One region of the Cytobacillus sp. genome, then DNA from elsewhere that is predicted to be linked to it. Evidence: riboswitches for the same ligand, from Rfam matches in the RefSeq annotation. Region 1 holds a riboswitch; each other region holds the start of a gene.

Region 1 (7,919 bases):
AATTCAAAAAAGGCGGGGCTGGAATATGGCAAAAGTAGAGAATATTAGTTTCGCGGAAAACTTTCCTATTTCATTTAAGGAACTGGAAGAAGAAGCAGAGAAAGTAATGGGAGCTGGCGGATTTGGCTATGTCCAATCAGGAGCCGGCGGAGAAGAAACGCTGAAAAAGAATATAGAATCCTTTGCAAAATACTCAATTGTACCGAGAATGCTGAGGGATGTTTCAGTGCCGGATATAAGTGTGAATTTATATGGAAGAACGTATCCTTATCCAGTTTTCCTGGCACCGATTGGAATGCAGCGCCTTGAACACAGTGAGGGAGAGCTTGCATCTGCCCGGGCGGCAGCTGCGTTTGGAATTCCTTTTATCCAAAGCACTGTATCCAGTTATTCCATTGAAGAAATCGCTAATGCAACAGGCGCGAGCCCAAAATGGTTCCAATTATATTGGTCCAATTATGAAGATGCTGCGTTCAGTATGGTGCGGCGAGCGGAGGAATCCGGCTATGAAGCCATTGTGTTAACTGTTGATACGGTGATGATGGGATGGAGGGAAGCGGATCTAAGAAACAATTTTTCACCGTTAAAGCTTGGCTATGGAAAAGCAAACTATGAGAGCGACCCAGTCTTTATGGCCTCTCTCCATGACGGGGATGTAGTTCAGGGAATCCTTGATAATATCCATCATCCGACATTGAGCTGGGAGCATATTGCAAGGCTAAAAGAGAAAACAAGTCTGCCGATTCTATTAAAGGGCATTCTCCATCCGGAAGATGCCAGGCTGGCTGTTGAAAAAGGGATAGACGGAATCATCGTTTCCAATCATGGCGGAAGGCAGCTTGATGGAGTGATTGCAGCGATTGATGCGCTTGGACCGATCGTGAAGGAAGTCAAGGGGCGGATTCCAGTATTGTTTGACAGCGGCATTCGCCGAGGATCCGATGTGGTCAAAGCACTGGCATTAGGAGCCGACGCAGTTTGCCTGGGGCGGCCATATGTGTACGGATTGGCCATTGGCGGGCAGGCTGGGGTTGAAAAGGTGATTGCCAACTTTATAGAAGAAACGAAAGTATCGCTTTCTCTGGCAGGGGTGGGGAGCCTAAAGGAGGTAGCGGGTCTGCAGCTGGTTCGATAGTTTCGGAGCATAAATTGAAGAGTTCTTAATACATTGCATCAAAAAAAGTATTTAAGCAAAAAGATTGATGACAGTGCCGGAATAATTTGATAAGCTTGAGATAGCTTATCAAACTAAATATCTATGCAACTACTAGGGGTGCCCCGAATGTGCGGGCTGAGAGGAAAGCGCGTTATAGCTTTCTGACTCTTATGGACCTGATCTGGTTAATGCCAGCGGAGGGAAGTAGGATTTGACTATATGTCAATTCATATACTTAAACCAAGCCAGGTCCTTATGGGAATCTGGCTTTTTTGTATACATACTTCTCATCCTGATAAGCAATCAGGCGGCCCTTTAGAAAGGAGGTTTAGATGAACAGAACCCGATTGTTAACTACGATGGCTTTATTTGTGGCAATTGGGACACTGGGTTCCCATTTGCTCTGGTTTCCGGCAGGCATAGCAAAGGCCTATCCGGTGCAGCATGCGGTGAATGTATTGGCAGCGGTGACGCTTGGACCCCTGCCTGCAGCAGCTGTGGCATTTATGATTGGCCTGCTTCGTAATTTGCTTGGATTCGGGACGCTGCTTGCGTTTCCAGGAGGCATGATCGGTGCGTTTTTGGCAGGTGTGCTTTATTTGAAGTTCGGCCGGAAAATATGGGCTGCTGTAGGAGAAGTGGTAGGTACCGGCTTAATTGGTGCATTGTTTGCAGTACCTTTTGCAAAGGTTCTCATGGGGAGCTCAGCTGGGGCATTCTTCTTTGTGCCGCCATTCCTGGTCAGCAGCATTGCCGGTGCGTCCATAGGCTGGATGGTTTTGGCAAAGGTTAAAGAGAAGAACTTGGTTCAGAATATGTGATGATTTTGGGCTGGCGAAGCTAGTTGAATAAGCAGATAAGCGGAGTGCAGCATAGCAATCTGACTTTATGAGCGATTTTTAAGAGTTATGGGCGAAATCCAAAATTTATGAGCGAAAAACGTCAAGTTAGAAAATCGGTAAAAAACAATTAGAATGTTAGAAAACTGCTAGGGGCGCTACGGCTGAGATAAGGAGCTTTTCCTTTGTCCCTTGGAACCTGATCTGGATAATGCCAGCGCAGGGAAGCAGTGAGGACCTCGTTATATATCCTCATGCTTTTTCCCCGGCAGCTTCTGTAATGAATAAGGAGGCTATTTTTTATGACTTTTTCAGAGATTCTGCGCAAAGAAAATGAAGATTTGTTTCAGCTGATATTTGAGCACCCGTTTGTCCAGGGTATCGGGAGAGGGGACGTGCCGAAAGAGGCGCTGGCCCATTACATTAAAGCGGACTTTGAGTATCTGAATGCGTTCATGCATATTTATGGGATTGCCATTTCAAAGTCTGCAGAGCGTAAGGATATTTCTTATTTTAATCAGCAAATAGAATTTGTATTGAACAGCGAAGTACATCCCCACCATAATTTTTGCCAGCAGATTGGGGTGGATTACGAAGCATTGCAGGGCTATCCGCTCCCTCCAACAGCTGATCATTATGTTAAGCATATGATGTATCATGCCCACACAGGCGGCATGGGTGAGATCCTTGCTGCATTATTGCCTTGTCCATGGACTTATTGGGAGATTGGGCTTGAACTCATGAAGCAATATGAGCCAGATGAGAACCATCCGTTTTATCCATGGATCTCTTTTTATGCAAATTTAAGGGTCGAAGCTGTGACCATGAATATGAGGAACCGTTTGGATGAGCTTGCTGATGCGGCATCACCGGAAGAAAGGCAGCGAATGAAGGATGCTTTCCGAAAAAGCTGCCAGCTGGAGCTTGGCTTCTGGGAGATGTCTTATACCTGCGAAGAGTGGCCGGCGGGCAATCCTGCAGCAGTCAGATAAGAAAAACGCCTGCATCTGCTTTATGGCAGTGCAGGCGTTTTTTCAAAATCCCATCTGTAATGAGCGGTAATGGGAGTCTTAAAAGAAGATAGTTTTACTTCTGCTGCAAATGGTGTGGAGTTATGTATAACATATGGAATGCCATCTTTCGTCCGTTTGTCAGATATGATTGCCACATGGTTGAATTTAGGAGAAAGGAAAACCACAATGTCACCCGGCTGCCATTGCTGAAGGTTCTTACCATCTCCTGGATTCAGTTCAGTTGTTAATGACTTTGCGAAGCGGCTAAAGAAGACATTCTGGTTTGGCACCCTTCTAAAATCAATGTTCGGATCAGGCTTGCCCTGCACTCTTGAATACAAGTCCGTATTCTCGGCGATATCCTGATCAATAAGATCCTTTAAGGTTACATCAGCCCCCTGGAATCCCCTCCAAATCACATCTGTACAGACACCTTCGCCATCGGGCGGATAGCCTCCCGCATAGTAGGCACTTTTATATGGCGTGCGCTGGTCTACTTCTTTTCTGGCTGTCAGGACCATATCTAGCGGATCGGCAATGCCGTTTAGATTTGAATCGGCCTGTGAATAATCAGAAGGCACTGCTATTTTCTTTGCAAAAGGACTTTCGAAATGAATGCCGATGGAATCCAGAATAATTCCATTTCGGAAAAAAAGAATGAATAAGAACAGTATTCCGATTATGAAAGCAAACACTTTTTTTATCATAAAAAGTCTCCTCATGTATTTTAATGATTAGACGGAATTATTTTCCAATGAGTTACATGAAGATATGATAAGATTGTTATAAAGATGCATAAAAGAGGGGATATTATGGCTCATCATATAGGGATATCGGGAAGTGTCATTTTGTCTGACAGCAAGCTGTTTCATGAACTTTTTAAACGTCATTTGCCGCATATAGAGATAGGCGAATTTCAAGATGAGGAAGCCTTTCGCTGCTTTATTGAAATGCTGGGTAAAACAAACAAAAGCTTTGGTCTTCATTCGCCTCTTTTCCGGGGGCAAAGCAAATATGATTTGCTGGAAAAGATCAGTATGAATCCGGAGGAAGCCTGGATTCAGTTTGAGGAGGAAGTGGAAAGGATGTCCCGGCTTAGGGCTGAATACATATTGGTGCACTTCCCTTACTTTAAAAAGGAAACCAGCAGGAATCCGGCAGAGGTCATTGAGGAGGGACTCAAGAAACTTAGTGTTCTCCAGAGGAAATATGGGATTTTGATTGTGTGTGAACCTAAATTGGGATTCAAACAATCGCCAGCAGGAATTCAATATCTTGACCGTTTTTCTGTAGAGACATGGAGGAAATACGGACTCGGACTTTGTGTTGATATCGGGGATTATATATTGGCCGCTGGCGAGAAGGCCATAAAATATATAGAAAAATGGACCGAGTTCGTGAGAGTCGTTCATTTACATAATGTTGAATACCAGGGCGATAAATATATTTGGGTACCTGTGCATCCATCTCATGAGAATGATGGCAGTCATCATAAAATTAAGAAACTGATGGATTTTTTAGCAAGGAATGTGAGGAAGTATTTTTTGTCATGGAGTACACTCCACACACGAACCCTCCGGAAAAAATGGCAGAAGAAGGTATCAGGTGGGCAATAGAGGTGATTGAAGAAGGATCTGCTAGTTAGGCAGCAGGCCCTCCTGGCAGAATTTTGTGCAGGTTGAAAATGAAAGGTTATCATAGTGAGTATGGGAATAACCATGTATATATGCTATGATATATGTGAAACTTTTCACAAAGAAGAGGAGGTTAATTAATTCTTATGCTGGGATTAAAACTAAAAACTGCCCTGCAGGCTTCCATTCTTTTTACTTTTGGTTTTTGGCTTCTCTTTTTCTTTTCTGAAGGGGGATTGTTTTCCTTCTTCCTGGTTATGGTTTTTTTATACTGCTTTTTCGGAAATGTGATATACGGTGTTCCAGTTTCGCTGCTTTCTGAGTTTCTTACTAGAAATCTAGCAGTATGGCGGTTTCCGGCTGCTGCATTTATACATACCTTTTTGGCTGCAGTCACTTATTTTATTATGGAAGGGTTTGCTTTCTACGCATTTATTGCTGCGGTGCTTTTCTTTTTAATAGATGAGTGGAGGAAGTGGGACCGCGAGATGCCAGGGGGCAGGAAGGTTACCTTGAATGCAGCAGGTTTCCTTGCCGCTTGCCTCCTGCCGATAGTGTTCTTTTGGATGCTCCAGCAGGCAGATCTGGAAGAAAAAACTCATGACCTTTATCTGATTCCAAAAGGGTATGCTGGTCAGGTGAGAATTGTTCATGAAATAGAGAATGCTCCTGTTCCAGAGACAGAAGGGGAGTACGATGTATTTCGGGTGAATGATAGAGGATATGCCATTACCTCTTTACCGCAAAGTGAAGGGTATATTGACGATTTGTACTATTATGCCGATGAAAAAGGGAAGCGTGAAGCAATACCAGAAAGCTGTATTTCACATGGTGGATCAGGCGGTGTACAGGGAGAAGGATATGAATATTCGTATACCTATTTTTCAGTTGGCTGCGAGAAGGACATGGCTGATCAAGGGTATGTTCCTGGTATTGAGGAGATTCTTTATGAAGAAGGATTGATAAATCAAACGTTTGATTGAAATGGAAAACAGCCTGGAGATTCCAGGCTGTAAATTATTTATCGGGTCATACTGCCGCCAAAGCCCCGCTGGTCGAAGTGTCACTTTAAAGTTGGGATGGCTCTAATAGAATGAACAGTTTCAGGCGTACTTCTGCCGGTGCTTTTAATCGAAATGAAGATGGCATAATCCAATGGGCAAGTGACCTTTGCGAGATAAGAATCGATGTGTTTTCTTAGATTAAGTATAGCTTCTTCATTATTTAGCTGTTCAGCAATATGCTTTTCATAAATGACAGTCACCAGGTTTTTCTCAAGCAAATAGTCCAAATTGATTTCCTCTTGTCCGGGGAGTGAGGTATGGACCAGAATCGGAAGTTTTTTTTGCAGTGCTTCACTAATAGTAACTCCACCTGGTTTGGTCAAAATAGCATCTGCTTTATTATATAGCTGATTCATTTCATATGGGTCTTCAATATATCCAATGGGCTCGATCTGCTTTAAATTCAGTGTCTTGAGTGATCTATATAATTCGTCATTATTTCCGCAAAGAACCAGAAATCGAATATGAGGAGCCTTCTGCATAGCTTCAAGAATATCACAGTTTACTAAGCCGCTGTTTCCGCCAGCAACCAGGATATGACGTATCCGGTTTTCTTTCTTAAATGGAACCGGAAGGTGATAGACAGAATGAACAGGAATGCCTGTTACAAAAATTTGCTCAGCAGGAATATGATGCTTTTTTATAAGCTTTTCCTTCGCCTCGGGATGAGGAACGAAATGAAAATCAATTCCCCGTTTTCCCCAAATATCATTTATAAAAAAATCCGTGTAAACATTCACCGCAGTAATGTCCCGGTATCGTCCCTTTTGTTTTAGAGAACTGATGATTCCAGATGGAAAAGAATGAGTGCAAAATATCAAATCCGGATTTTCCTCATCAAGGAACTTCTGCATTTTTCTTTCAAAATAATAGGATAGAACCTGTAAATCAGGCTGCAATTTAAAAGGATGCTGCTTATACATAATGGTGTAATATAATGCCCTGTAAAGGAAAGGGGCACCCAGGAAACCTTTTAAATAAATTCCTGAGACCAGCTTCTCAAGCTTATCACTGCAATAAGAAAGAAAGTCGACTATTTTGATTTCCGCATCAGGATATTGACTTCGAATACGGTCCTGAAGCGTTTTGGCAACTTCTGAATGTCCAGTGGGGAATTGAAATAATGGGAGCAGCAGAACTTTCATAATACCCTCCTTTCTGTCACTTTGATTTATTTTTTGCATACTTAAAGAGCATGTAGATTGCGAATACAATTAATAACACAATCCCTAGATAGGGCACATATTCAGGATTAATATCGAATAAGCTTCCAGCAAAGTATCCCGCGGCAATTATAGGGAGCACCCAGCTAAGGGAGCCTGCTGCAGAATATAGAAGGTACTGATGAAAAGGAACTTTTGAAATGCCGGCAAAGTAAGGACTTATCTGTCGTATTCCCGGCATATAAAAACCCGCAAAAATCATAAAGCGATGATTTTCCAAGTATTTTTTCTGGGCGGTATTCCATCTCTTGTCCGTGATCCCAATGTATCTGCCATATTTTTTGAGAAAGGGCGTACCTGCTTTTTTACCGATCCAATACGCGGAAAGCATTCCAAGCAGCACACCTGCTTCCGCACAGACAGCAGATTCGGCAAAGCTTAATTTATGATTTCCAATTAACACGCCAATTAGGAATAATAGCGATTCTTCGGGAGCGGGAATGCCGACAATCCCGAAAAATAAAAATAAAAAGATGATCCAGTAACCGTAGGACGAAATAAATTCAATAATTGTTTCAGTACTCATGGGCGATGCCCCTGATATCCATCTTTTAAAGAAACAAAATGGATTCCTTTTAGTTTTGCCTGCTGCAAATATTGGTCCAGATGGCCAATCATACATTCAGGTGCACTGGAGTCAGCGCCAAGAGTTTCACCGCTGTCATGGAGAAGGAAAATCCGGCCAGGCACGGTTTCTTTTGCCAGCGAATCTGAAAGGGTGTCCCTGATATACTTAATCTTCCAATCCTTGAAAATGCCTGACCACATAATAATCTTATACTTCCTTGCCATCCAGAGGGTAAATAAATTGAAGTGTCCCCATGGAGGACGATAGAAATAGACTTCTTCATTAATCGTTTCTTCAATAATTTTTTTTGTTTGCTCAAGCTGCTTTTTTAAAGATCCTGGTGAAAGGATCCAGCTTGAGATATGCCGATAATGATGGATGCCAATTGTATGGCCTTCCGCCTGCATCCTTTTTAGCAGCAA
Region 2 (7,919 bases), on a different contig from region 1:
TTCAAAGCTTGGCTGGGTAAATACGTACCTGCCGCTGATTGTTCCAGCTTTTTTGGGGAGTGCCTTTTTTATCTTCCTTTTGCGTCAGTTTATGATGACCATTCCTAATGAACTGATAGAGGCAGCAGTACTTGATGGTGCGAATCATCTGCAGATCTGGTGGCATATCATGCTGCCGCTGACAAAGCCAGCGCTTATTACAGTAGCCATTTTTTCATTTAATGGGGCATGGAATGACCTGCTTGGACCATTATTATATATAAATGATGAAAGTCTGTACACACTGCAAATCGGGCTTCAGACCTTCAAGGGAACAGTACAGACACAGTGGCATTACCTGATGGCCATGTCAGTCATAGTTCTCCTGCCTGTTGTACTGCTATTCTTCTTCTTCCAGAAGCACTTTATAGAAGGTTCAAACATCACATCAGGCTCGAAGGGATAACAAAACCGGCTAAGCACCTGCTTAGCCGGTTTTGTTACTGTCCTGCTCCAGGCGAAACCGGGTTATGATTGTACCCGATTAGCAAAAGCCTTCCGCTTTTATTATTGAATAGGACAATATGTTCTCCATTCCCCGCTCACACATACTTTATGGCGGGGTACATAACAGTCAATGATTACCGTATCTGGATTAAGTCCACTTTCTTTTAGCTGGGAAGAAACTGAAACTTCAGGCTCAGTATTTGCGGATGAACAAGGGTATCCGCCACGCCATTCGTATTTTGTACAGTAGTAGCATAACTCTGCTGCTGCTGTGATTTTATCGGAGGAGTCAGCATTGCTTTTCACTGTTCCTTCAATCAGCTGTGTTTTTTTCTTTTCAACCTCGAGCAAATAATCAGTAAAGGTACTGTCTTTCGAGATATCTATTTTGGTCTCTGCATCCGTTTTAAGGTCTTTTACATAAAAAGCCTGGTCCTCTATAAGCCTGCTGTAATCAACAAGCCGGACTTTTAATCCTTTTCTGTCGGACTCATATGAAAATGATAGAAGTGACGAGAAATTTACAAGGGCTTTTTTATCTAAGAAAACATTTTTTTCTTTGTATTCAATTTCATATTGAACTGTCCAGCCATATTGTTTTCCTTTTTCATCAATAAGAGCTTTTGGCTTGGCGGCTGCATCTTTTAAAATGGAGGATTTAAATTCCTTAAACTCATCAGCCTTCAACACGGCTTTCATGAAATCTTTCTCAGTCAAATCAGCAGAACGGCTTTTGGGCTCTGCAGAAACATTGCCTGAAAAGACTAGTAAAATAGTCAATAACAAGAAAATATATCTTTTCATCACATACCTCCTAAAAGTATTGTCCTATATAAGATTAACCTACATTTCCAAAATTAGGAATGGTGCGAAATGATTATATTTATCTAGTATATTTTATCTAATATGAATAAAAAACAGCCTTATGGTAAAAGGCCGCAAGGCTGTTTGATCAGTCAATATTATAGAAGCTTTTTGTATTTTCATATAGCTTCTTAAGAGCTTTGCTGAAACCTATTTCTTTTAGTTCAGCAAGGGATTTGATGGAACGGGCCATCATTGCTGGATGGGTAGGCTTGTTTTTAAAAGGGCCTTCGAATTTCCATGGACCATCTGTTTCTGCCATCAATTTATCCAGCGGGTAAGCCCGTACAAGGTCCTGTATTTCTTTTTCGTACACGATATCTGGAGTAAAGGAGATGTAATAGCCATTGGCAATCAGCCTGCTTACGGCTGCGGTGTTACCTTTAAACCAGTGAAAATGAGCTTTTTTAATCGAATGCTTTTCCAATAAATTGCACACAATCGGTGCATCATCATAAATTGCATGGAGGGCAATGGGCTTATCCCACCTTTTAGCGAGCTTAATGAATTCTTCGAGAAGTTCAATATATCCGCCATGATGCTTGCTTCCATCAGACCTTAAATAGTATGGGAGGCCAACCTCGCCAACAGCAGCCATCTGCTCTCTGTGAACCTTTATCCAGCTGAAAAGCTCTGAAATATCATGATCACTGGGGAGAACCTGTTCAGGGTGAAAACCAAAGGCAGGTTTAACAAAGGGATAAATTTCTGCAAGAGCAAGATTTCTTTTGCAGGATGCTAAATCGCTTGAAACTGTTACAAGTGAAAGCTGAAACGGCAGCTCATGAAACATTTTCTCTAAATCAATATTGCTGTACTTATCAAGATGAATATGGGCATCAATATACTTATCCATGCTGTTGCCTCCTAATGATTTTTCAGCGCATGATGGATGCTTCTTTTGCAGGCAAGGAAATTCTCATTGAGAAAAAGTTCCTCCATTCTTGGCCTGTTAAAGGGTACTTTATATTCATTTATTACTTTAGCAGGCTTGCTGCTAAGTACTAAAATTCGGTCAGAAAGGTAAATGGCTTCTTCAATATTGTGAGTTACGAACAGAATTGTGGGTTTATGCTCATTCCAAATATCAAGAAGCCATTTTTGCATATCATGGCGGGTAAGTTCATCTAAAGCAGAAAAAGGTTCATCCAGCAAAATGATTGGCTGCGGGCTTAATAATGCCCGGATAAAGGCAGCCCTTTGCTTCATCCCCCCTGATAATTCATGAGGATATGCATTTTCATAGTCACCGAGACCAGCTTTTTGAAGCATCTTTTTTGCCGTTTCCGAATCGGATTTACCCATTAGCTCCTGGCCAAGCAGAACGTTTTGAAGAATGGTTCTCCATGGCATCAGGGAAGGTGTCTGGGGCATATAGCTTATTGAACCGCGTTTGCCGTTGATCTTCACATTCCCAAGCGTTATGGACCCTTCGTCAGGCAGGAGCATCCCGCCAATGAGGTTGAAAAGGGTACTCTTGCCGCTCCCTGAAGGGCCTAAAATCGAAACAAATTCCCCTTCATTTATATGAAAACTTAAATTGTCTAAAACCTGATTTGAATCAAAACTTTTGGTTAAATGATTAACTGATAATTGTATCATTTCCTGGCACTCTCCCGTGACTTCCATTTAATCAGCAAACGTTCAGCCAGTAATATTCCTCCAAAAAACAGCAAGCTTAACAGCATAATGGTAAAAATGGCAACAAAAACACGGTCCGTCCTAAATGAAGAAGAGGCTAAAGTCATATAAACACCTATTCCTGCTTTAGCTCCGAGCCATTCGGATATTACAGCACCCATCACACTATAGGTTGCGGAGATTTTTAGCCCTGAAAATAAAGAAGGAAGGGAATAGGGAAGCTCCAGCTTCCAAAAAAGCTGACCTTTGCTGGCACCTGCCATCAGCATATAATGCCTAAGTTCTCCGGGGGTTTGGCGAAAGCCGTCCAATGCAGCAACTGTAATGGGGAAGAAACAAACCAGCGTGATGACAATCAGCTTTGGAAGTATCCCGAAACCAAACCATACAACCAGCAAAGGAGCCAGTACAATTATAGGCACATTCTGTGAAAGTATGAGGAGAGGGTAAACCGACTCCCTTATAAAAGGCAATAAGTGCAGAATAACAGCTGTGAGTAATCCTATGACGGCGCCAATGAGAAATCCCAATAGGGAAAGCATGACTGTCGATTGAAGATGAAGGCGGAAGCCCTCCAGCCCCGAAATCGCTTCATGAACGATATCTGTCGGCGGAGGCAGGAGCCATGCAGGAACTTCTGCCAGATTTACTGCCAATTCCCAAAGAATGAATAAAAGAAGGAGAACCGCAGCCGGCCTCCATCCTTTTCTGAATACATTTATCATGAACGGTATTTCTCCGTTAAATCACTCATTTCAATACCGTCCGGCTGATATAGAACCTTAACCTGTGAAATTACATTGCTGCTTCCTTTTTCAATCATTTTTCTGTTCATATCGGCTATGATTTTTAATAAATGGTCTAAATCGCCTTCCATCGTGGTTTCTAGGGGATGCACCTCGTGCTTAACACCAGATTGCTGAATAACATTAATTGCTTCATCAACGTAAGGTATAACATTTTCCCCATCTTTTGTTTTCGGTATGATCTGAATGCTTACAAGTGCGTTTGCCATATTTGAACTCTCCTTATTCCGGCAGGAAGTCATTTGTAAATGCTTTGCCGGCATCTAATTCTTTATCTAATAGACCATTATCATGCATCCAGTCTGCATAGTTTTCCCAGACTGCAAGCTTTTGTTCACCCCATCTTGGAGCATCATCCTGATAGCGGGGGGATAGCCATTCCTGGCTCTCTTTTACCAATTCGCTGTCAAGGTCCGGAGCATTTTTTAACAAAATATCTGCTGCTTCGCCAGGCTGATCGATTGCAAATTCATAACCTCTGGATGCTGCTTTTACAAATGCTTTGACAGTATCCGGGTCATCTGCAATCATTTTTTCGCTGGTTGCGAGAACGGGCGTGTAGTAATCCAGTTTTTCTGAGTAGTCGGTAAGGTAGACCATATTAATCTTTTCCCCCCGAAGTTCTGCTTCTACACCTGTCCATCCGTAATAAATCCATGCGAAGTCTATATCTCTTTTAACAGCTGTGAAAAAGTCAGCATCTCCCATGTTAACAATTGAGACATTATCAACATTGACGTTTTCCTTCTTCATTAGGGAATCTATTACAGATTTTTCTACAGGAGCTCCCCAGCCGCCATAAGTTTTTCCTTCAAAGTCTTTCGGCGATTTAATGTTTTTTTCAGCAGGGGATGCAAAACCGGAAGTATTATGCTGTATTACAGCTGCTATCGATACAAGGGGAACTCCCTGTACACGGGCTTCCGTGATGCTTTCCTGATAGCTGACACCGAAATCAGCCTTGCCTGATGCAGTCAATTGATCTGCACCTGCTTCACCTGGCATTATAATTTCGACATCGAGCCCTTCTTCTTTAAAATATCCTTTGTCCTTTGCGGCATATAAGCCGGTATGATTGGTATTGGGTGTCCAATCCAATACAACAGTAACTTTTTTCAAATCTTGTTTGCTGTCTGCATCTTTGCTTCCAGTCTGATTATCCGCTCCATTGCCGGCACAGCCTGAAAGAAACAGAAGTGAACAGATAGCCGCAATCCACTTTTTCATAAATAATCCTCCTAAAACCTTTATGTAATAAGGAAAGTTAATGATAGTCTGCCCTGAAAAATAAAAACGCCCCGGTATAAACCAGGGCGCATATAAAAACATTTAGTATGTTTAAGAATATGTTCCCTACGCTGGTATGAGCCAGATCAGGTTCAAAGGGTCAGCATCTTAATGATGAAGTCTCAACCGGCATACCGGTTCCCCTACATTTCCTGCTATTTAATTTTGACAGCATAAATACTTTCCATCATTATTATAGCAAATAATATCAAAATGGACAGAAAATAATTATTTCATCTCTATCGTCCTGCTTTCTTTCCAGATTTTGAATTTTTCAAGTTCACCTGTAATTTGGCTAACGGCAAAACCAAGTACTGCTGCATCATCTAAAATTCCCATTCCTATTAAAAAGTCAGGAACAAGGTCTATAGGGGAAACAAAGTATAGGACGGAAGCAATAATAAAGATAACCGATTTTCTTGAAATATGCCGGTAATCGCCTTTAGACCATGCTTTAACCAAATCGATCAGAAGCTGAAACTTTTCCCATATATCACTTAATGAAGATTTATTTTTATCTGCTTTAAGTGTAGCCTTTCTTAGCAGTACTTTTGTTTTTTCAGGGTCTTCCGCATAACGTTTGGCCCTGGCAGAAAATTTTTTATAGCCGTCCTTATAATCTTTCGTTTCTATTTCAGGCATAGCTATCACTCCTATATTTGATAATTCGCATAAACAGTTATAATCTAGTATTTACCGCATACCTGACATGACATAAACATTTCACCGGGAGAAATAAATGGAAATCAAATTTAACCTGTGACAAAACCTTATTGGGGGCTGATATCTATGCTTGAGAAATGGCTTCAGGAATCAAATTATACAGTAATATTAACTGGAGCAGGAATGTCGACGGAAAGCGGACTTCCTGATTTCAGGTCTGCCAATAATGGTTTATGGAATGGGAAAGATCCTGGAAAAATAGCCAGTACAGAAGCATTAAATGAAAATGTGAACGAGTTTATTGAATTTTATCGGCACAGGGTAATCGGGCTTAAGGAGTGCAATCCCCATAAAGGGCACTATATTCTAGCAGATTGGGAAAAGAGAGATATTATTAAGAGCATTATCACCCAGAATGTGGATGGATTTCATGGACTGGCGGGAAGTAAAAAAGTATCAGAGCTCCATGGGAATTTGCAGACACTCCATTGCCAGAAGTGTAAAAAAGAGTTCCCGAGCGAGGGGTATTTGCATGGACAATTCCAATGTAATTGCGGTGGTGTGCTCCGTCCTTCAGTAGTTCTGTTTGGGGAAATGCTTCCTGAGGAGGCTTTAGATTTCGCAGAGGATGAAACAGAAAAGGCAGAACTTTTTATTGTTCTGGGATCATCCTTGAATGTAACACCTGCAAATCAGTTTCCGCTGATTGCCAAACAAAACGGGGCAAAACTGGTGATAATTAATTTGGAACCTACGGACTTCGATATTTATGCTGATGAAGTGATCCATAACCGCAAAATTGGTGAAGTATTAGAAGATCTTGATAGAGTCTTTAATAGTGAAAAAACGTGAATTCATAAAAAAAGCTGCCATGCTATGATTTTTTAAGTCAATCTACTATAATGGACAATGAACATGATTGCTACTGCCCATGCGATATGATATATAAGGAGTGTTCAGCATGTTATCAAACATCGGTATTCCAGGTTTAATTCTCATCCTGGTTCTGGCTCTTATTATTTTTGGTCCTAAAAAACTTCCTGAAATAGGGAGAGCATTTGGGGAGACCTTAAAAGAATTTAAGAAATCTACCCGTGAACTCACAAAAGATGATGACGATGATAAAAGGAAATAAGATTATTCAATAGGTTTAGAACCGGCTTTGCAGACAATTAAGTCTCGAAGCCGGTTTTTTTATTTTCTGACATCCAGAGAGATTGAATGGGTATATAAAAGAGAGAAAAGAAAAATTGGTTGACTAACATGTATATACAAGATAGAATGAAAGCGTAAACAGTTCATGTATATACAAGTCAGGTTCTGTTAATTGGATATATTTGTAAAGTTCGAGAACAATAAACAAAAACCTTATAACTGTTTTTTCTTTAATATGAAAACGGTAACAGGAGGAGAGCGAAGAATGGCTACAAATAAAGAGTCAGCAGAGCAAATTGTAGAAGCTATCGGGGGCAGGGATAATATTGCAGCGGCAACTCATTGTGTTACACGACTGCGTTTTGCGTTAAAAGACGAAGGAAAAGTCAATAAAGAAAAACTCGAAAATATAGATATTGTAAAAGGCTCATTTTCCACAAATGGACAATTCCAGGTTGTCATTGGACAAGGCCTGGTTGATAAAGTGTATAAAGAAATGACAGATGCGACAGGAATTGGCGAATCGTCTAAAGAAGAAACAAAAAGTGCTGCTGCTGAAAACTTAAATCCATTGCAGCGCGGAATTAAAACACTTGCAGATATTTTTATTCCAATCCTTCCGGCTATCGTTACAGCTGGTTTGCTGATGGGAATCAATAACATTATGACCGCACCGGATATTTTCTTCGATGGTAAATCGTTTGTTGAAGTTTATACAAACTGGGCCGATCTGGCGGGCATCATTAACCTGATTGCCAATACTGCTTTCGTATTCCTTCCCGGTTTGATTGGCTGGAGTGCCGTAAACAGGTTTGGAGGAAGTCCTCTTCTTGGTATTGTGCTAGGTTTGATGCTTGTGCACCCGGAACTTTTAAATGCATGGGGCTATGGTTCAGCTGAAGAAGTTCCGAAGTGGAATTTATTCGGTCTTGAAATTGAAAAGGTAGGTTACCAGGGGCAGGTATTGCCTGTATTATTTGCTTCATACGTATTGGCTAAGATAGAAGTATTTCTGCG
Region 3 (7,919 bases), on a different contig from region 1:
ACCTTACCGAAAATGAAGGTGGCTCCTGCAGTCACCACTAAGGTCAGAAAAGGAGTTACCGGGTCAAAGAAAATTGATAAAATCAATACGCAGACCACCACCGTCAGGGCCTTTATGCTTGGGTTAAATTCATGTAAGAGCAAACTTTTTCCTCCCTTTCACAGCCCTCATTTCGTTCCTGAGTTTTTCTGAGTAAGGAGCCTTTAGAGAAGCAACCTTCATAATCTCATGTTCCTTCCACAATGAATCAGGCACCCCCTCGTAAATTTTCTCTCCATCTGAAAGGATAATCACTTTATCAGCATAGGAATGCAGGATTTCCATGTCATGAGTGATCATCAACACGGAGCCTCCGCTCTGAATCTTTGTTTCCAAAAGCCCCATAAGCTCCGCAGAAGTCCTGGCATCCTGTCCAAATGTCGGTTCATCAAGGAGCAGCAAATCCTGTTCATTCACAAGCATTGATGCAACACTAAGCCGCCGCTTTTGTCCCTGGCTTAAGGAAAAAGGATGTATGTCAGCATGCTGAAGCAGGTTCACTTGGTCCAGAACAGCTAGAACCATTTTTTGTATATCGGCATCTGGTATGCGCTGAATTTTTAAACTGAAGGCAATTTCATTATAGACAGAATCTGCAATAAATTGGTGCTCGGGATTCTGAAAAACGTAACCTAATTTTAGCCTTAACTCTTGTTCCTTCCAATGGGAAAGGGAGCGGTCATTAAAAAGAATATTGCCTTTGGATGGAGCATATAATCCTGCCAGCAGTCTGGAAAGCGTTGTTTTTCCTGATCCATTTGAACCGGCTATTGCCACAAATTCACCTTTTTTAACCGAAAAACTAATATTTTTAAGCAGATCCTTCCCATCTTTATAAAAAGAAAGATTCTCTGCGGTTAGGATGATCTGTTCTTCAAAGCCTTGATGAATAGTCTTCCTTTTATCTAAAATATGAAGTGAAGCATAGGGATTTACAAATCCAGCAATTAATTCCCGATCAGTTAACGGAAGTTTTTCCCCTTTGTAAATCCCTGCTTTTTTTCCTAATAGGCCGGCTCTTACCGGGCTTGGCAGCCAGATACCCTCAAGCAGAAGTTCTTCTGCATACTTATCAAAGCAGTCGGCAGTGCTTCCATTAAATAAAATTTCGCCATCCCGGTTTAGCACCAAGCAGCGGTCGGTCAAATCAATCCAATCATCCAGCTTGTGCTCAATTATTAGAAGGGATAAGGATTGCTCCTCTTTAAGCTCTTTGATGATGCGGGTAAGTTCATAGCTTGAAGCCGGGTCAAGGTTTGCTGTCGGTTCATCCAAAATCAGGATATCCGGTTTTAATGACAATACACATGCGAGTGCAAGTTTTTGCTTTTGTCCCCCCGAAAGGGTGTGGATTAAGGCATGCTTAAATGGCAGAAGATGAACAAGTTCCAGTGCTTCATCAATCTTGTTCTCAATTTCTTCAGGAGGTGTTTTCATATTCTCAAGTCCGAATGCCAGCTCTTCTTCAACTGTTGTCATGCAAAACTGGCTTTCTGGATCCTGAAACACAATGCCGATGTGCCGATTAATTTCACCAGGCCGGAATTCCTCCAGCATTTTTCCCTTGAAAGAAATGGTGCCTTCCAGTTCTCCATCAATGGCTTCCGGATACAATTTATTTAAGCAGAAAGCAAGCGTACTTTTTCCGCAGCCGCTGGGGCCCAATAATAGAACAGCTTCCCCTGGATAAAGACTAAAATTCAAATTCTTAAAAACAGGATTCTTCTCATCTTCATGACGGAAGGACAGCTGTTCTGTTATTAATAGAGGCTGGCTATACTGTAATGCCATTTTCTGATTTTCCCCTTTTCAGCTCTTTTCCTATAGGAAAGCTGTTTAATGCACCAGTTTTTGCAAGACTCTCACTGAGCCATTTCCCCAGCAATCCGGCAAGCAAAGCGCCGCTAATCAGTCTCACGAAAAACATGGCAGTTACATAACCGGGTGAGAGGGCTGCATAGCCTGAAATGAAATAGCCCCAAATAAAGCTTGTAACAGAAGAGCCCATGCCGGCAGCAATTAAAACCCATGTCCGGTAGTTGTTCCATTTTGTTGCCGCAAACACAGCCTCTGCTCCAATCCCCTGTATCATGCCTGAAAGAATCAGGCGAGGGCCTACTGCATTGCCAATCATGACCTCAATGGCTGCAGCGACGGTTTCCGATAAAAAGGCGGCTCCGGGTTTTCTGATTATGTACGCTGCGATGATTGAAACAATAAACCAAATGCCAAAAATCAGATCATAGCCGATTAAGCCAAACATCCCATATAACACGTTCCCAAATTGCATGAACACCAGGTATACAACTGCAAACACAACAGCGAGTACAGACAGGACAATGACCTCACGAAGTTTCCATTTTTCGAGCATATTACACAGCCCCCTTCTTGGAAGGACTGTTCGCAGACATATTCACTGTCATGACAATATGAGTAGAATCGCTTTTCTTACAGCTTTGGAATGCATCTTCCAGCGTTTTAAAAACAGCATGTGCATCTCCATCTAATCTTGAAGCATAATGGACACCTTCAGTAAATGTTCCCTGATCCTTTGCGAGCTCGACCTGCTCCATAATGACGTTCATGTATGAAGGAATCCCCATCGGATACAGTGCGAACTGTACAGCGACTTCCTGGCTGATTCCAGCAGATTTTTTTTCATTCGCCTTCTCTTCATTTTCAGCAAGATAAGCATCTCCGGCAGTATCCCCAGGGCAGCCATTTGAAAATGTGCCGTTAAATACCACATGATCACCATGCTTAGCAGCTTCAAGATAAATAGCTTTGACCACATCAAAAACATGAATGGATCTGCCGCGAACACAAGTGCTCACATCATCTGTATCCATCCATACCTTGCTTGTATCCACTTCTTTTAGAGCAGATAAAATTACATCCACAAACCTGTCAGTCATTGGATAAATTGAAAACCTGCACCCTGTAATCTCGCTTGTTCCGCATAGAAAATTTTCCTGCATCTTTCCATCCTCCTAGTTTAGTTTTCATGAAAGGCTATTTTCGCAAGGTTTGTTGCTTTTTGTATATGATTTACTGAGTTGATTGTAGCGGAATGTGCGAGACTCCTGCGGGAGTATCGGGACAGGTGAGACCCCGCAGACGCGCAGCGTCGAGGAGGCTCACCGCCCGCCCCGCGGAAAGCCAGCAGCCTGGAGCGGAAATCAACGGACAACATTAATAAGCGAAAAACAACAATTTACACGAAAAGAGCCTAATGAAAATAAAAAACTGCATTCCCATAAGGAAATGCAGTTGAATGATATCAATACACTAGAAATGATAGCCGTTCACCTGCACTTCCCCACGCTGGTATTATCCAGATCGGGTGATAAGAGTCAGAACGGATTGTTCTTCTCAGCCAAAAAGCTCCCCTAGTGCAAAATAAGATATGCAGTTTTTATTGACTCCATCTTAATACGGAGCATCCAAATTGTAAATGACTAATTTATAATTCTTTAAATCATTTGATCTATGAAAACAGACAAACGCCTTCACTAACACAGAAAAGCTATAAAAAATTTCTGCATTGTCCATGTCATGTTCTATTCCAATCCTTCCCTTCATAAAAGTGTAATAGGACAATTTTACACCGAGAAGAGGGGGGCAAATTGGATGATATACAGAATGCTTGCTTTAAATATTGACGGAACACTACTCCAATCAAATGGAAGACTTCATAAATCAACAAAAGAAGCCATTGAATATGTGCAGCAAAAAGGAATTTATGTAACACTTGTCACATCCAGAAGTTTTCCATCCGCGAAAAAAGCGGCCAAAGCATTGAAAATCAATTCTTTACTGGTCACACACAGGGGGGCTTATATTGCAGCTTCTCAGGAAAAGCCGATATATGTAAAAAGGATACAGGAAGATGAAACGTATGAAATCGTGCGCCTGCTTGAAGGCTTTACCTGTCAAATCAGGCTGGTGCACGAAAAATATTCCCTTGCCAACAAAACCAAGCTAAATACCAATATGCTTGCTAAAACGGTTTTTACAACCGGGGATCCCATTTTTTACTCGCAGCAATTTGTGGATTCATTAAGTGACACCATTCTAGATGAGCCGGTCACGCCGCCAAAAATTGAAGTGTATTTTGAAGATAAAGGAGACCTTGAGGATGCCAAGGCAGCCATTAGGGGCATGTTTGAAAATGTAGAAGTCATTAAGCTGGGTGATCTGCGGATGGATATCGTTCCTGCCGGAGTTTCAAAGCTGAATGGTTTGCTTTATTTATGTGAACATCTCGGAATATCCCGAAACCAAATGGTCGTTATAGGCGATTCGGCAGATGACCTGGAAATGATTGAAGCCGCCGGTCTCGGTGTGGCTATGGGAAATGCCCCTGCGGAAGTAAAAAAAGCAGCCGACTGGCTGACCCGATCCAATAACCAGAACGGGGTAAGCTACATGGTTAAAGAACATTTCCGGAAGCAGCATCCAATTGATTTTCTGAAGAAAATGAATCTATTAAAATAAAATCAATGAAAGAGAGTTCGATTAGGTAATCGGCTCTTTTTTTGCTTTGTGAAATTGCCAAAGGAGAAAGGAAGAAGAACCATAAATAATATAAGCAATCCATTAGGAATCATTCCGCCTATATTGACCTTGTTTCCCCATTTCTGTACACTAAAAGAAGTTTGTCAACATGAAAAATAGACACTTTACAGCTGCCGTCAAAAAAAGACATCGGCACATTTAATATATTTACTAAAAAAGGTGATCGATTTGAACATTTCAATTTTAGGTATACAGGATGAACGGTTCCATCGGCCGCTCCGGCTGATCGGGAACCTCTTTTTTGAAGAATGTGCAGTGTTGATGGGTGAGAATGCTGCAGCTGATTTGACAATTAATTTTCAGCTTGAACATGGAAAGCACATTAAGGCCATTGCAGAGCTTTCTGATAAAGATGGAAAGAATCTTTCAGCGAATTTTGAGAAGGAATTCGTTCCGGCTGAGTCAGAAAAAGAGAATTTCAAACAAATAAAAAATGCAGTATCCCATGTATATCTGACTGTTTTGCAGGACTGGACAGGCATTACCCAGAAGTGGGGAATTCTGACTGGGGTACGTCCCACAAAATTGCTTCACCGTGCTATACAGCATCAGACACCTCTCCATGAAGCCCATCAGCAGCTGAAGGAAGAGTATTTGATTACAGATGAAAAAATCCAGCTTATGCAGAATATTGTAAACAGGCAGCTTGCTGTCGTACCGGATCTTTATGACTTAAAAAATGAAGTCAGTATATATATTGGCATTCCATTCTGCCCGACAAAATGTGCGTACTGCACTTTTCCTGCATATGCGATTAATGGCAGGCAGGGTTCTGTTAACTCGTTCCTTGGCGGCCTGCATTTTGAAATGCGCAAAATTGGCGAGTGGCTGAAAGAAAATGATGTGAAAATTACTACTGTCTACTATGGAGGAGGGACTCCGACAAGCATTACGGCGGAAGAGATGGATATGCTTTATGAGGAAATGTATGACTCTTTTCCAGATGTAGAAAACATACGGGAGGTCACTGTGGAAGCTGGCCGTCCGGATACAATCACACCTGAAAAGCTTGAGGTGCTGAAAAAATGGAATATTGACCGAATCAGCATCAATCCTCAGTCCTATATTCAGGAGACCCTGAAAGCCATTGGCCGCCACCATACAGTGGAAGAAACCGTGGATAAGTTCCATTTGGCTCGCAATATGGGAATGAATAACATCAATATGGATCTGATTATCGGACTTCCTGGAGAAGGTGTGCCGGAATTTTCGCATACTTTGGATGAAACTGAGAAATTAATGCCGGAATCCCTGACTGTTCATACTTTATCCTTTAAACGAGCTTCGGAAATGACGAAGAACAAGCAAAAATATAAAGTTGCCGGGCGGGAAGAAATTGAAAAAATGATGGACATGGCTGAGGATTGGACAAGAGGGCATAATTACCATCCTTATTATCTTTACCGTCAGAAAAATATTCTCGGCAATCTTGAAAATGTCGGCTATGCCCTTCCGAATCAGGAAAGCATCTATAACATCATGATTATGGAAGAACAGCAGACAATCATCGGGCTTGGATGCGGGGCCTCCAGTAAATTCATTGATCCTCAGACTGGGAAAATCACTCATTTTGCAAACCCGAAAGATCCTAAATCGTATAATGACAGTTTTGAGCATTATGCAAACGAGAAATTGAAAATATTAAAAGAACTTTTTAATAAACACGAATCCCTGGCCGAATAGGCGGGGATTTTTTCAAAGTAAATATTTTAGAAAATTTAGAAAAATATTAAAGGAATTCCTGAAAATAAAGAGAATGAAATAGGTAATAAAGATCATAGAATTATTTGAATCCAAATGTAAGCGTTTTCTAAAGAGGGGGAATTGTAATGATGATGCAAACACCTTTGACTATGACGCAAATGATAAAGCGTGCTGAAAAGTATTTTCCAAGGAAGACAGTTGTTTCAAGAACAGCCGGAGGAATTCAGAGATTTACATATAAGCAGATTGCAGAACGTACAAGGAAGCTGGCAGAAAGCCTGCAAAACATAGGAGTGGAAAGAGGGGACAAGGTCGGGACACTTGCGTGGAACCATCATCGCCACCTGGAGGCTTATTTTGCCATTCCATGCAGCGGAGCCGTCCTCCATACGATTAATATACGTCTGTCACCTCAGCATATTACTTATATAATTAACCATGCTGAGGATAAGGTACTTCTGATTGATTCTGATATTGTACCCCTAATTGAGAAGGTTAAGGATGAACTGAAGACGGTCAAGGCGTTCATTATTATGACTGATAAAGATGAATTGCCGGAGACTTCTCTTTCGCCGGTTTATCATTATGAGACGCTTATCAATGAAGCAAGCGGTGCATATGAATATCCAGATGATCTGGATGAAAATTCGGCAGCTGGAATGTGCTATACCTCTGCAACCACAGGCAACCCAAAAGGTGTCGTCTATTCCCACAGGGGCATTGTCCTTCACAGTATGGCACTTGGAATGGCAGATAGTGCAGCGGTAAGCGAGAAAGATATCGCCCTTCCAGTAGTGCCGATGTTCCATGTAAATGCATGGGGGCTGCCTTTTGCTGCTGTCTGGTTTGGAACGACTCTTGTGTTGCCGGGACCATATTTTACACCTAAGCTCCTGGCTGAACTTATCCAATCAGAAAAAGTCACCATAACGGCCGGAGTGCCGACAATCTGGCTCGGACTATTAAAAGAACTTGATGAAAATAAATATGACATGAGTTCACTCCGATCGGTTCTTTGCGGAGGATCGGCGGCACCAAAAGGCATGATTAAAGCTTTCGAGCAAAAGCACAAAATTCCATTCATGCATGCTTACGGAATGACCGAAACAAGCCCTCTTGTTGTTATTTCGACTTTAAAAAGCTATCAGGAAGAGTTGTCAGCAGAAGAGAAGCTGGACATAAAAGCCAGGCAGGGCATACTTGTACCCGGATTGGAAATGAAGATTGCCGGCAAGGATGGGGAAGCAGCATGGGACGGAAAGGAAATGGGGGAACTGGCTATAAGAGGTCCGTGGATTGCTTCTGAATATTACAAGGATGAGCGGACAGATGAGGCGTTCCGTGATGGCTGGCTCTACACGGGTGATGTCGTAACCATTGATGAAGAAGGATTTATGAAGATTGTTGACCGGACAAAAGATTTAATTAAGAGCGGAGGGGAATGGATTTCTTCTGTTGATATCGAAAATGCCTTGATGGCTCATGAATCGGTATTTGAGGCAGCGGTTGTTGCTGTACCGCATGAGCAATGGCAGGAACGACCGGTGGCATGCGTTGTGCTGAAAGAGCCATTTAAAGGGCAGACAACAAAAGAAGAA

What was found. A riboswitch is a leader RNA that binds a small molecule or an ion and turns the genes downstream of it on or off. The one in region 1 is predicted to bind thiamine pyrophosphate.
Region 2: another riboswitch for thiamine pyrophosphate. It lies ahead of ACEQ1T_RS07695 (ABC transporter substrate-binding protein); the one in region 1 lies ahead of thiW (energy coupling factor transporter S component ThiW).
Region 3: another riboswitch for thiamine pyrophosphate. It lies ahead of ACEQ1T_RS23295 (YkoF family thiamine/hydroxymethylpyrimidine-binding protein); the one in region 1 lies ahead of thiW (energy coupling factor transporter S component ThiW).

Annotation. Positions count from the first base shown of each region.
Region 1 covers NZ_CAXQGS010000076.1:35,772-43,690, reverse strand. Annotated here, with positions in the region: gene ACEQ1T_RS14625 (alpha-hydroxy-acid oxidizing protein) at 26-1,135, shown strand; TPP riboswitch at 1,260-1,376, shown strand; gene thiW (energy coupling factor transporter S component ThiW) at 1,489-1,977, shown strand; TPP riboswitch at 2,137-2,238, shown strand; gene tenA (thiaminase II) at 2,298-2,987, shown strand; gene ACEQ1T_RS14610 (DUF1287 domain-containing protein) at 3,008-3,715, opposite strand; gene ACEQ1T_RS14605 (sugar phosphate isomerase/epimerase) at 3,821-4,624, shown strand; gene ACEQ1T_RS14600 (hypothetical protein) at 4,789-5,625, shown strand; gene ACEQ1T_RS14595 (hypothetical protein) at 5,706-6,851, opposite strand; gene ACEQ1T_RS14590 (DedA family protein) at 6,868-7,455, opposite strand; gene ACEQ1T_RS14585 (polysaccharide deacetylase family protein) at 7,452-7,919, opposite strand, start outside.
Region 2 covers NZ_CAXQGS010000048.1:83,610-91,528, forward strand. Annotated here, with positions in the region: gene ACEQ1T_RS07665 (carbohydrate ABC transporter permease) at 1-445, shown strand, start outside; gene ACEQ1T_RS07670 (hypothetical protein) at 547-1,290, opposite strand; gene ACEQ1T_RS07675 (TatD family hydrolase) at 1,439-2,206, opposite strand; gene ACEQ1T_RS07680 (ABC transporter ATP-binding protein) at 2,218-2,952, opposite strand; gene ACEQ1T_RS07685 (ABC transporter permease) at 2,949-3,716, opposite strand; gene ACEQ1T_RS07690 (thiamine-binding protein) at 3,713-4,006, opposite strand; gene ACEQ1T_RS07695 (ABC transporter substrate-binding protein) at 4,020-5,024, opposite strand; TPP riboswitch at 5,131-5,239, opposite strand; gene ACEQ1T_RS07700 (YkvA family protein) at 5,313-5,726, opposite strand; gene ACEQ1T_RS07705 (NAD-dependent deacylase) at 5,874-6,599, shown strand; gene tatA (twin-arginine translocase TatA/TatE family subunit) at 6,709-6,882, shown strand; gene treP (PTS system trehalose-specific EIIBC component) at 7,168-7,919, shown strand, end outside.
Region 3 covers NZ_CAXQGS010000133.1:12,163-20,081, forward strand. Annotated here, with positions in the region: gene ACEQ1T_RS23280 (energy-coupling factor transporter transmembrane protein EcfT) at 1-143, opposite strand, end outside; gene ACEQ1T_RS23285 (ABC transporter ATP-binding protein) at 130-1,830, opposite strand; gene ACEQ1T_RS23290 (ECF transporter S component) at 1,814-2,410, opposite strand; gene ACEQ1T_RS23295 (YkoF family thiamine/hydroxymethylpyrimidine-binding protein) at 2,412-3,017, opposite strand; TPP riboswitch at 3,339-3,440, opposite strand; gene ACEQ1T_RS23300 (Cof-type HAD-IIB family hydrolase) at 3,670-4,536, shown strand; gene ACEQ1T_RS23305 (coproporphyrinogen III oxidase) at 4,786-6,300, shown strand; gene ACEQ1T_RS23310 (long-chain fatty acid--CoA ligase) at 6,450-7,919, shown strand, end outside.